Regions from separate parts of the Mycobacterium canetti CIPT 140010059 genome, predicted to be linked through region 2. Evidence: predicted binding sites of a transcription regulator. Region 2 holds the regulator's gene; each other region holds the start of a gene.

Region 1 (4,329 bases), 1.9 Mb from region 2:
GCCGGGACCACCACCCCCGCCTTTGGTCACTCCGAGGCTTGATCGATTCGGCCTTCGAGCCGCTTGATCGCGTCGAATAGAACAGGGAACACGAACCTGGCATCTCCGCTTGTATTCTTGGCCGCATCCCAAGCCGCAGCCGAGATGGGCAAGTCATCTGGTCTTGGGCTGCCGAAGGGGTGCGGCGGCTCAGGGGCGCTGTAATGAGTGGTCTGCACCATGTTCATGCTCGGCACGGTACGCCCCGCTGCCCACACCGCGCCCACAATTTGCCCACAGTTACAGATAACTCCTGTGAACTACACTGATGTATTTTACCTGGTAAATGAGGTTTCAGCGGGCTTACCAGGGCCTCGAAATCAGTTCGAGTCCGACTGGGGGCACGGGGAAATCGTTGTTGGCAAGTCATGGCGTTGGGCGCTGCTGCTGCTCGCCGCTCAAGCCAGCAACCCAACCTGGCGATACGTTGGTTTGAGCGGGGCGACTCCCGTCGGGCCACCTACGCCCCGCCTGTTGCTATGGCCGGACAAGGAGCATCGCGATGAGCGTGGATTACCCCCAAATGGCTGCTACCCGGGGAAGAATAGAACCGGCCCCGCGGCGAGTTCGCGGCTATCTCGGACATGTGCTCGTCTTCGACACCAGTGCGGCGCGCTATGTCTGGGAGGTTCCCTACTACCCGCAGTACTACATCCCGCTGGCGGATGTCCGCTTGGAGTTCCTGCGCGACGAGAACCACCCGCAGCGGGTGCAGCTGGGTCCGTCGCGGCTGCACTCCTTGGTAAGCGCCGGTCAGACCCACCGATCGGCGGCACGGGTATTCGATGTCGACGGCGACAGCCCGGTGGCGGGCACCGTGCGTTTCAACTGGGATCCGCTGCGGTGGTTCGAGGAGGACGAGCCGATCTACGGCCATCCGCGCAATCCCTATCAGCGGGCCGATGCGCTGCGCTCGCACCGACACGTCCGTGTCGAGCTGGACGGCATTGTGCTCGCTGACACCCGATCGCCCGTTCTGCTATTCGAAACCGGGATACCCACAAGGTATTACATCGATCCGGCCGACATCGCTTTCGAGCATCTGGAGCCCACCTCGACGCAGACGTTGTGCCCGTACAAGGGGACGACGTCGGGCTATTGGTCTGTGCGCGTCGGCGACGCCGTGCACCGCGACCTGGCCTGGACGTATCACTATCCACTGCCCGCCGTTGCCCCGATCGCCGGCCTGGTGGCGTTTTACAACGAGAAGGTCGACCTCACCGTCGACGGCGTCGCCCTGCCGCGGCCGCACACTCAGTTCAGCTAGTGCTTGGTTTGTTCGCCGGTTGGCGGCCGCCAGCATGGTCAACCTCATCTAGGGCGTGGGTGTCGGGGCGCAGCAGGCTGCCGGCGATCTCGCGGACACCGTCTTGGCTGTGCCCAATCTAGATTCCGATCGGCCTGAGTCTACTTCTGCCGGCGCAGCGCATCGGCGCGGGCCACGATTGCATCGACGTGGACGGCCAGCCGGCGCTGGGTCATCGACGGCCAGCGAGCCGCCCTGAGAGCGAGCTCGGCGGCCACGGCCGCCAACACCTCACCGTCGACGGTCAGATCGCTGCGACACACGATCGTTTGAAACATCCGGTAGTCGATGTCGCCGGCGGTGAAGACTTGGCCCACCATGGCTAGGCACTCGCGCATACCGCAGCTGGCTGGCCGTTGGCCCCTGGCTGATCCGCAAGGCCGCACCGACCTCAGCGATCACCGCCGCCCGTGACCACTAACCAGTCTCATCGAAAATATATTCGATACAGCCACTTGCCGTCGACATTGACCATGAGGCGTTCCCGTCGCAGGGCCGACGAAATATGCTGAGACCTGCCTACTCGTGCACAATGTGATATTAGCCTCATTTTGATTTGAATTATGAGAATTTCTTATTTCCCAGTTATGGGGCGCGTGTGCTGGGTGTTAGCGAAGTACGCTAAAACTGCAGCTTTTGCTCATAGCACTGGTTTGCCGCATACCCCGTATCGGGATACGTCATGATCGGTATCCTGAGCGGAACATAAGTCGGTCACGTGACCTAGGTAACAGCGTCTAATTCGTGAAATTCTTGATCAGAATTTGGTCGCTAGACTTATTCCAGCCCAGTATGAATCAGCGCTTTCTGGTGCCGAAATGCGGCGAATCCCGGGCAGTCGGCGTCGCACAGCACGGTTGCTGTGCTGTCGCAAGCCTGGAGGCCCGCAGACACAGCAAGCGAGGAGCGGCGCGTATGAGCCGCGCCGGCGACGATGCGGAACGAAGTGATGAGGAGGAGCGGCGCATGAGCGTTATGAACGGCCGGGAGGTCGCTCGAGAGAGCAGAGATGCCCAGGTCTTCGAGTTCGGCACCGCACCGGGCTCCGCCGTGGTCAAGATTCCGGTGCAGGGCGGTCCGATCGGTGGCATCGCCATCAGCCGCGACGGCAGTCTGCTGTTAGTGACCAACAACGGCACCGACACCGTCTCGGTCGTCGGCACCGACACCTGCCGGGTCACCCAGACCGTCACCAGTGTCAACGAACCGTTCGCGATCGCCATGGGCAATGCGGAAGCCAACCGCGCGTACGTCAGCACGGTGTCGTCGGCGTACGACGCGATCGCGGTCATCGACGTGGCCACGAACACCGTTCTCGGCACCCATCCGCTGGCGCTCAGTGTGAGCGACCTGACACTCAGCCCGGACGACAAGTACCTGTACGTCAGCCGAAATGGCACTCGCGGTGCTGACGTTGCGGTGCTGGACACGACGACGGGCGCACTGATCGACGTCGTAGACGTTTCCCAGGCGCCGGGCACCACCACGCAATGCGTGCGGATGAGCCCGGACGGAAGTGTCCTGTACGTCGGCGCCAATGGGCCATCCGGCGGCCTGCTCGTCGTGATCACGACCCGCGCGCAGTCCGACGGGGGACGCATCGGGAGTCGCTCGCGTTCGCGGCAGAAGAGCTCCAAACCCCGGGGTAACCAGGCGGCGGCGGGCTTGCGCGTGGTGGCGACCATCGACATCGGGTCATCGGTCCGCGACGTCGCGCTCAGCCCCGACGGTGCCATCGCCTACGTCGCCAGCTGCGGCTCCGACTTCGGGGCAGTGGTCGACGTCATCGACACTCGCACCCACCAGATCACCAGCTCGCGCGCGATCAGCGAGATCGGCGGGTTGGTCACCCGGGTGAGCGTTAGCGGCGACGCGGATCGCGCCTACTTGGTCAGCGAGGATCGGGTGACCGTGCTGTGCACCCGTACGCACGATGTCATCGGCACGATCAGGACCGGCCAGCCGTCGTGCGTGGTCGAGAGCCCGGACGGAAAGTACCTGTACATCGCCGACTACTCCGGCACCATCACCAGGACAGCGGTTGCCTCGACCATCGTGTCCGGGACCGAGCAGCTGGCGCTACAGCGCCGCGGGTCTATGCAGTGGTTCTCGCCTGAGCTGCAGCAGTACGCGCCGGCGCTCGCCTAGCTCGAACGCGCTTCTCGGGGGAACCCGTTTCTCATGACTTCTCGCGGCGATAGCATTCGCCCGAGGAGGACATGAGGCGCGCCGAGACCCGTAAGGCGGTACATCGATGTACAGCACGATGCAGGAATTTCCGTTGACGATCACCGCGATCATGCGCCACGGCTGCGGTGTCCACGGGCGACGCACTGTCACGACCGCGACGGGTGATGGCTACCGGCACAGTAGCTATCGCGAGGTGGGGCAACGAGCCGCACAGCTGGCAAATGCGTTGCGCCGCCTCGGTGTTACCGGGGACCAGCGGGTTGCCACGTTCATGTGGAACAACACCGAACACTTGGTGACCTACTTCGCGGTCCCGTCGATGGGCGCGGTGCTGCATACCCTCAACATCCGGCTCTTCCCCGAGCAGATCGCCTACGTCACCAACGAGGCCGAAGACCGCGTCATTCTGGTCGACTTGTCATTGGCCAGACTGCTGGCGCCGGTGCTGCCCAAACTCGACACCGTGCATACCGTGATCGCGGTAGGGGAGGGCGACACGACGCCGCTGCGGGAAGCTGGCAAGACCGTGCTGCGCTTCGCCGAATTAATTGACGCCGAATCCCCCGACTTCGGGTGGCCGCAGATCGATGAGAACTCCGCGGCCGCAATGTGTTACACCAGCGGTACTACCGGCAATCCCAAAGGCGTTGTATACAGCCATCGTTCGAGCTTTCTGCACACGATGGCGGCCTGCACCACAAACGGTATCGGGGTCGGGTCCAGTGACAAGGTGCTGCCGATCGTGCCGATGTTTCATGCCAACGGGTGGGGGCTACCGTATGCGGCCTTGATGG
Region 2 (4,329 bases):
ATGCGCATATTGCGTCGCGGTCACCCAGTAACGTTGACACAGAACGGTTTTCGCGGACACCGGGATGGCCTCAGCCAACCGGCGCGATCAGCGTCTGACCCACGGCCAATGCCGGTGTCTGCAGGCCGTTGAGTTCACGGATGCGGTCGGCAACCTGGCGGGTCGGAGCGTTCGGCGCCACCCGGACCGCCACGTCATGCAGGGACTCCCCCGTTTCCACCCGTACCACGGCAAGCCTGTCGGGCACCCGACCGGTCGAATCGGCCGACCCGTCGGCCGAACCGCCGGTGATCATCTGCCCGAACTGCGCCACCAAACCAAGCCAGAGAGTAATCGCCGCGGCAAGCAGAGCCAGCCCCACCGTCGTGGCCGGCGGGACGGGCCTGCTGCCATGCCCAGTCCTCGACATCCCGACCCCGGTGCGGTGGTAGCGCAGCGGCGCACCCCCCGGCCTCGATCGGCCGGGCCTGCGCGATTGCGCCGGCTCAGCGCGGCGCCAGCGAGGTCCATCGAGCGGGCCCCGCAGATTGAGCGGATCGGGGGTATGCGGTGGCCGGACCGGTGTCATGTTCGCTCCTCCAACTCAGACGGTAATCGCTCGCGTGTTCGACACTGTAGTCACTCATGTGTTCGATATCCGAACATTTGATCGAAGCGTGTCGCACGCGCAAAACGGTAGACCACACCACCGACACGTTTCGGTTGGAGCCGGACTTCCGGCGCGAATGCCCAGCCCCTCCTCGTGCCCTCCCGCGACCGGAACACGCCTGTCGAACACATGTTTGATTCTTGGTGCGAATGCGACTACATTCATTGCCATGAACGACAGCAACGACACCTCGGTTGCCGGCGGAGCCGCTGGCGCGGACAGCCGGGTGCTGTCCGCAGATTCGGCGCTGACCGAGCGGCAACGCACTATTCTCGACGTCATCCGCGCGTCGGTCACTAGCCGCGGATATCCGCCGAGCATCCGGGAAATCGGCGACGCCGTTGGTCTGACGTCGACGTCTTCGGTGGCGCACCAGCTGCGCACCCTGGAGCGCAAGGGCTACCTACGCCGTGACCCGAACCGCCCCCGCGCCGTCAATGTGCGCGGTGCCGACGACGCCGCCCTACCGCCGGTGACCGAAGTGGCCGGCTCGGACGCCTTACCGGAACCCACCTTTGTCCCTGTCCTGGGACGTATCGCGGCCGGCGGCCCGATCCTTGCCGAGGAAGCCGTTGAAGACGTCTTCCCGCTGCCGCGTGAGCTGGTTGGCGAAGGCACCCTGTTCCTGCTCAAGGTGATCGGTGACTCGATGGTCGAAGCCGCGATCTGCGACGGTGACTGGGTGGTGGTGCGACAGCAGAACGTCGCCGACAACGGCGACATCGTTGCGGCCATGATCGACGGTGAGGCCACCGTCAAGACGTTCAAACGCGCCGGCGGTCAGGTGTGGTTGATGCCGCACAACCCGGCCTTCGATCCCATCCCGGGCAACGACGCGACGGTGCTGGGCAAGGTCGTCACGGTGATCCGCAAGGTCTGATGCTGATCCGCGTGCAGGCTGTCAATCCGCCCTAATGAAGCCGTTGACTTGTGCCACTTCTTCACTGGCGAACCAGAGTTCGGCCAGCGTGTCGTGGTATAGCGCACTGCCGGGTGGGTAATACAGGCCGAAGCTCACACTGGCTTTGACGGGATAGCCGTTCGGCATCTGGTATGGGTCCTCGAGCGGCAGATGAATTGCCGGGCGCACGCCCGCACTCGGCGGTTCCGGCGGTTCTGCGGCCGCGTGCCGCCCGCCTCTGTCTTCAGCTGCGGATACAGCCGCCGCCGGCAACCCAGTGTCAGCAAGATCGGCAGCGTGGACATCGGGCGGCACCGCTTCAGGCGCCACTGCTTCCGGAACAAAGGCTTGCGGAACGAAAGTCTCCGGAACCACTCGCTCAGGAACAATGAGATCGGGACCGACTTCGGAAAGGTCGGCCTGCGACACAACGGGTGTCGGCGTGGTGTCCACCGCATCGGTGTCTTCCTCCTCGACCCCGACGTTGCTGGGGCCGGACAGCAAGTCGCTGCCGTAGCCCTCCTCACCCGGAAGATGCTCGGCATCACCGACAGCCGCCCCGGCGCCGCGCGGCCAGCTGACCCGCGGTGTGGACCCGGCGTCCGGCGCCACAGGTTCCGGCGGGAACTGGTCGCCGAAACCGAAATGCTCTGAACCGAAGTCCTCGTCGGGCGGCCAGTCTCCATCAGCGGCGGTACCGTACTCGACATCCCCAGCGCGGTCATCGTCGTAAGCAGCGGCGTCGTACCCACGTCGACGCCGACGCAATCCGAACACCACCAACGCCACCATCACGACCAGGAGCACCCCCAGGGCGGCGGCCCCTAACCACCACCAATGCCAGGTGAACTTCTTGCCGGGTGGGGGCATCGCCGAAGTACTTGGCTGGTTCTGCCCTGACACCTGCAGACCGGACAGCAAGGGCGCTAGGTTAGCGGGATCCGTAGTGAATGTGTTTTTTGCACGGTTCCACGAAATCATGCCGCCGGTGAATTTCTGTGAGACAACATCGCCGTCGACGGTCTGGTCGCCGACCGGGGCGCCGAGCTTGCCGTTGGGGCCGCGCAGCTTGTCCCACGCGGCCACCATGGCTCCGCGCACGACGAACGCGCCGTGGTCCGGAGTCCAGAAAATCACCGGCTTGTCGGCCGCGGAGAACCTGACGATCCGGCTGGAGGGCCCAAAACCACCATCAGTTTCGTTGGCGATGGGGAAACCCAAGTCGCTGCTGACCGGTCCGCCCAGCGACTCGTACTTCGCCAGGATTTCACCCTCGACGGCGTTTGCACCGGTTGCCGGGCTGAAGAAGACCTTGCCACCGACGAAGTCCTGGGCGATACCGTCTCCGCCGATCGGGTACTGCCCACCGTTCTTGGCGCCCAGCGGACCTGCGGCACCGCCTGCTGCGCGCCAGGCCATGTTGATCGCCGCGGAAGGATCGATCGCTACCTGCAAACCCTTCAGCTGCTCGGCCAGCACCGCCGGAACGGTGGTGAACTCCTTGGTTGCCCGGTTCCAGGAGACTTCACCACCGCTGAACTTCTGGGCGGTGACCTCGCCGTCGTAGGTTTCATCCCCGACCGGGGCACCCAGCACGCCACCCGAGCTGCCGAGCTTGTCCCACGCGGCATTCAGCGCGCCGCGCACGACGAACGCGCCGTGTTCAGGCGTCCAGAAAATCACCGGGTTGTCGGCCGCGGAGAACGTGCTCACGCGACTGTCGGGTCCGGCAAGGCCGGGCACCTCGTTGATGGTCGGGAATCCCAGATCGCTGTCGGCTGCACCGCCCAGCGACTCGTATTTGTCCAGGAGCGGGCCGTAGAGGTATTTGGCACCGGTGGCCGGGGTGAAAAACATCTTGCCGCCGGCGAAGTCCAGGGCGAACCCGTCGCCTATCGGGTAAACGTCACCTTTCCGGACACCAAGTGTTGAAGTGTCACCACCCGCCTTCTCCCACGCGGCCATCATGGCGTCCTCGGCATCGCCTATCGGCGAAGCCGCCACCGTGGGCGCCAGCAACACGGCGGTCACCGCCGTGGCCGCCAAGCCGAGCAGCGTACGCCCGATCAGCGTGCTCAATTGACCTCTCTGCCCGTTCACCAAGCCTCCCAGCCGATGCCCTGCCTAGCCCGCCAGCCGGTGGATCTCCCACCGTGGGCCGGTCCCCGCTGCGGTCCGTATTGTCCCCGGGCTCGCATAACATTGCTCCAGCGAACGACGATTGCGAAGTCCAATCGCAAATATTACGAAAACGGATACCCAGCCGATGTCAAATTGATGCCGGGGCACGCTGCTGTGGTGAGCAACCGGGCTGCAGCCCGGGCCGGGTTTGCGTTACCGTGCCGGAAACGACAACCGGACTGATGCGGTGAGAGGAATCCCGGCTGACATGGGTGCTTCCGGCCTGGTCTGGACCCTCACCATCGTCCTGATCGCCGGCTTGATGTTGGTCGACTACGTCCTCCACGTACGCAAGACCCATGTACCGACGTTACGTCAGGCCGTCATCCAGTCGGCGACCTTCGTGGGGATAGCGATCCTGTTCGGCATCGCAGTGGTGGTGTTCGGCGGCTCAGAGCTGGCGGTCGAATATTTCGCCTGCTACCTGACCGACGAAGCCCTGTCGGTCGACAACCTGTTCGTATTTCTGGTCATCATCAGCAGCTTCGGGGTGCCTCGTCTCGCGCAACAAAAGGTGCTGTTGTTCGGTATCGCGTTTGCGCTCGTCACGCGCACCGGATTCATCTTCGTCGGCGCCGCGCTCATCGAGAACTTCAAC
Region 3 (4,329 bases), 680 kb from region 2:
CCGATACCGACGTCGTCCCATGGCCGCAACGCCTCGGCCAGCGCGTCGAGTTCGTCGGGCTCCGCGTCGAACCGGCCGTCCGGGCAGGTCAACGCGGTCAGCCAAGCCTCCACGGCCCGATGCCGTTTGGAGCGACCCCGTCGCGGGGGCAGCAGGTCCATCGGTGACAGCGCCGCGCGCACGGCGGCGTCGACCATCGCGTCCAGAGCCGAGGTTGCCAGTTCGTGCGGGTCGTGCCCACCAACTTCGGCGCGGCAGACCGGCGGCATCGCCGAGACCAGCGAGGTCATCGCGACCACGTCGCGTCCCTGCAACACCGGACGCCAGCAGGCGGCCGCGCCGTGGGTGTCGCGGCGCAGCTGGGGCAGCACGCGACCACGCTCGACCAACTCGCGCGCGAAAACGGCCAGCTCGGCCAGGTAGTCGACGGACGCGCCGTAGCGGACGTCGGGGGCGGGCTGGTCGAAGGCGGCCAACGCCGCGGTGGGGTCCAGGTCCACCACCGGTACCGTCCACGCCAACAGCATCGGATCGGCTCGCGCGGCCGGGCGCGGGGCGAGCCGGATCAGCTCCGGCGAGTCCAGCGGCGCCGATCGCAACGACGGCAACAGCAAAACGGCGGTTGCGGGTTTGCCCGGATGTATGCCGGCGATCAGGTCAGCGGGCGCCGCGAACGGGTGTGGCCGCGCGGAGCGCAGCGCCTGACTCGGGCTCTTCACCAGCAGATCGGAGTCCTCCGCCCACAGCCGCATCCCGCCGGAGTTGGACCAGAAGCCGTGCAAAACCAGCATGCAGTCCTTCTCTCTTGTCGACGGAGCGGCCGGCACGTTTCGCGGTTCTCCTGCGTCGACTGCGGCGCTGCGACATCGACCGATCGTAGCGGTTGGTCTTCTTGGATAGGTGCGGCGACACGAGAACTCGTCGGTGGTGTCCAGAAGGGGCGTGACATCCAGAAGGGGTGTTTGACATGAGGTGGGAATAGCCGCCCATCAGAACGGTGGTGGCTTGTTGCGTTCGGCCATGTACGCGTCGTTGAGGGCGCGTTCGGCGTTGATGCGGTGGGCCAGCTCGGCGGCTCGGGTCCGGCGCCGTCGCGGCATCATCAGGCCGCGTGCGTCGACGTTGACTGCTGCCGTTGGTGTTTGGGGTAGTTCGGCGGTGGTGGTGTGCCAGGTGGGAAAGAAGATGCGGCTGCCGGGATGGGTAGTGTAGGTGTGGCCGTTGGGCGCGGTCCAGATGACCGTGCCATCGGGTAACTGCACATCCCGCCAGCCCGTCCAGAAAGTTTTCAAAAGGTGGTGTTTTCTACACGCGCACTTCAGATTTGATGGATGCGTCGGCCCCAACGGCCAGGGCGCCGAATGGTCGATATCACAAAACTCGGCGGGCACGTCACACCCGGGAAACCGGCACGTCAAATCCCGCATCCGGACGAATTCAGCCAGCTTGGCCGACGGCCGGTAGTGCGGCTCTGCTGCGAGATCGCCGGGATGGCGCACTTGGCTGATGGTGGCCCCACCCCGGATGAGTTCGGCCAGCAGCGGCGCGGGCACCACACCGCCGCCGGTGGTGATCAGCGCGGCCGGCGCGTGGGTGGCGGGGGGATCGGGTTCGGGGTCGGGTGTCAACGCCTCGAACAGGGTCGTCTCCGGGGTGAGGGGCCGCGAAGGGGGTTCGTCGCCGGATAGGTGTGGGTCGGGTTGTGCGTCAAGTGCTGAGGCGTCGGCGACGACGTGGATGACCACACCGGCGGCCCGCTCGTCGTTGCCGGCACCGGAGGGGCAGTCGGGCTTGCCGCAGCCGCACGCCAGGTGGTCGGCGCCGGCGGCCAGCGCGCCCAGCGCGTCGGCGCGGCGCTGGGCCAGGGTGCGCGGGTCATCCTCGCACACGCCGTGGGCCATCTCGGTGAGCCGGCGATCCAGCATCGCGGCGTCGGTGGCATACAGCCGGCCCCACAGCGCGGCGGTGCCGGCGTCCTCATCGGGATCACCGATGCATAGGTCGCGGGTGCGGGCCGAGATACGGCTGCGCCGCAGCGCCCCGGGATCGTAGCGATCGATCCAGGAGTCGATGGCCTTTTCCAGTTTGGGGGCCGACAGCGGCCCCCACGCGCCGGCGTGTTCGGCCAGGGCGGCATCGAGCAGACTCAGTGCGTGCGGGTCGCGAACGAGGTAGGTCCGCCAGGCGATGATCGAGAAAAGCCGCGCACCAAGATGCCCGGCCAAAAACAACGCCGCCACCTGGGGCAGCCGGTTCAGGGCAAGGCTCAGATGCATTTGTCCGGAGGCTTTGCCGTGGCTGATAGTCAACGCCGCAGCCACCTCCGCGGCCGCGCAGTCCCAGAAGTCACACGCCCAGTCGGCCCGCTGGTCCGCGCCGGTGCGCCGGCCGGTCAGCTCGGCGATCGCCGACAACCGCCGGGCGCTCGCAGCCGCCTCCACACGAGCGCAGTCCTCGATCGCGGCCACCAGCGCGCCATCATCGGATCGGCACAGCTCCGTCGGGTCCGGCAGCGATATCTCGAACATGTGTGCGATACTAGTAGCGGCCACCGACAGCACGACGGTTCGCGTCACGGGTCGTCTGAGAAGCCCCGCTGGGTGCGCTGCGGCGAACGACGGTTCGAACAGTGCCCCGGCCATCACCTTCGACCACTCGCGTTAACCACCAGCCATCGCCAATGCTGGCGCCGGCGCAGCGCTGAGCTGCGACGAATGTGGCGAACACCCCGACTGAGGGTGGGGGATCGCAATACGATATTCCTGCCATACGCATCGACGGTTCCGGCGCAGCCGGGTTATCGCGGGTTGGTGGGAGGTGCGCAATGTCGTTTGTGATTGCGAGCCCGGAGGCATTGCTGGCTGCGGCCACGGATTTAGCGGCCATCCGTTCGACCATCAGGGCAGCGAACGCGGCGGCGGCGGTCCCGACGACGGGGGCGTTGGCGCCCGCCGCCGATGAGGTGTCGGCGGGCATAGCGGCGCTATTTGGCGCCCAGGCCCAGAGCTATCAAGCGGTCAGCGCCCAAGCGGCGGCGTTTCATGACCGGTTCGTCCAACTGCTTAACGCCGGTGGAGGTTCATATGCGAGCGCCGAGATTGCCAACGCGCAGCAGAACCTGCTGAACGCGGTGAACGCGCCCACCCAGACGCTGCTGGGGCGTCCGCTGGTCGGCGACGGCGCCGACGGGGCCAGTGGTCCGGTGGGACAGCCCGGCGGGGACGGCGGCATCTTGTGGGGCAACGGCGGCAACGGTGGCGACAGCACGAGCCCCGGGGTTGCCGGGGGAGCCGGCGGGTCAGCGGGGCTGATCGGCAACGGCGGCAGGGGCGGCAACGGTGCGCCCGGCGGTGCAGGAGGCAATGGCGGCCTGGGCGGATTGCTGCTGGGCAACGGGGGTGCCGGGGGAGTCGGCGGTACCGGTGACAACGGTGTGGGAGACCTCGGTGCTGGCGGCGGGGGAGGCGATGGCGGTTTGGGTGGACGGGCGGGGCTGATCGGTCACGGCGGTGCCGGCGGAAACGGTGGGGACGGTGGGCACGGCGGGAGCGGCAAGGCCGGCGGCAGTGGCGGCAGTGGCGGCTTCGGCCAGTTCGGTGGCGCCGGCGGGCTGCTGTACGGCAATGGAGGGGCGGCCGGTTCCGGCGGCAACGGTGGCGATGCAGGTACCGGCGTCTCCAGCGACGGTTTCGCCGGGTTGGGCGGCAGCGGTGGCCGGGGCGGCGACGCGGGGCTGATTGGTGTCGGCGGCGGCGGCAACGGCGGCGACCCAGGGCTCGGTGCGCGCCTGTTCCAGGTAGGTAGTCGCGGCGGCGACGGTGGGGTCGGCGGGTGGCTGTACGGCGATGGCGGCGGCGGCGACGGCGGTAATGGGGGGCTGCCATTTATTGGCTCCACCAACGCCGGCAACGGCGGCAGCGCGCGGCTCATCGGCAACGGTGGTGCCGGCGGTAGCGGCGGGAGCGGCGCGCCTGGCTCGGTCAGCAGCGGTGGCGTCGGGGGCGCGGGCAACCCCGGCGGCAGCGGTGGCAACGGCGGCGTGTGGTACGGCAACGGTGGCGCCGGCGGGGCCGCCGGCCAAGGGGGGCCCGGCATGAACACCACCTCGCCCGGCGGGCCGGGCGGTGTCGGCGGGCACGGCGGCACCGCCATCTTGTTCGGCGACGGTGGCGCCGGTGGGGCTGGCGCCGCCGGCGGACCCGGTACTCCGGACGGGGCCGCGGGGCCCGGCGGCAGCGGCGGCACCGGCGGGCTGCTGTTCGGAGTCCCCGGCCCGTCCGGCCCGGACGGGTAACGGGCGTGGCTATCGCGCCGCCGCCAACCAACAAC

The links. Region 2 encodes LexA, which represses DNA repair genes until DNA is damaged. Its sites were predicted from a motif close to CGAACANNTGTTCG; they were not measured.
Region 1: MCAN_RS23455 (DUF222 domain-containing protein) is a predicted target of LexA. The motif match lies at 1,777-1,790, and genes of this name have one in related genera.
Region 3: MCAN_RS11120 (HNH endonuclease signature motif containing protein) is a predicted target of LexA. The motif match lies at 2,612-2,625, and genes of this name have one in related genera.

Annotation. Positions count from the first base shown of each region.
Region 1 covers NC_015848.1:1,191,400-1,195,728, forward strand. Annotated here, with positions in the region: gene MCAN_RS22335 (hypothetical protein) at 27-227, opposite strand; gene MCAN_RS05610 (DUF427 domain-containing protein) at 542-1,306, shown strand; gene MCAN_RS23455 (DUF222 domain-containing protein) at 1,447-1,683, opposite strand; gene MCAN_RS05620 (YncE family protein) at 2,312-3,493, shown strand; gene MCAN_RS05625 (long-chain fatty acid--CoA ligase) at 3,600-4,329, shown strand, end outside.
Region 2 covers NC_015848.1:3,090,201-3,094,529, forward strand. Annotated here, with positions in the region: gene chiZ (cell wall hydrolase ChiZ) at 71-568, opposite strand; gene lexA (transcriptional repressor LexA) at 819-1,529, shown strand; gene MCAN_RS14425 (LGFP repeat-containing protein) at 1,551-3,650, opposite strand; gene MCAN_RS14430 (hypothetical protein) at 3,666-3,914, shown strand; gene MCAN_RS14435 (TerC/Alx family metal homeostasis membrane protein) at 3,940-4,329, shown strand, end outside.
Region 3 covers NC_015848.1:2,411,984-2,416,312, reverse strand. Annotated here, with positions in the region: gene MCAN_RS11125 (DEAD/DEAH box helicase) at 1-791, opposite strand, end outside; gene MCAN_RS11120 (HNH endonuclease signature motif containing protein) at 990-2,528, opposite strand; gene MCAN_RS11115 (PE family protein) at 2,825-4,294, shown strand.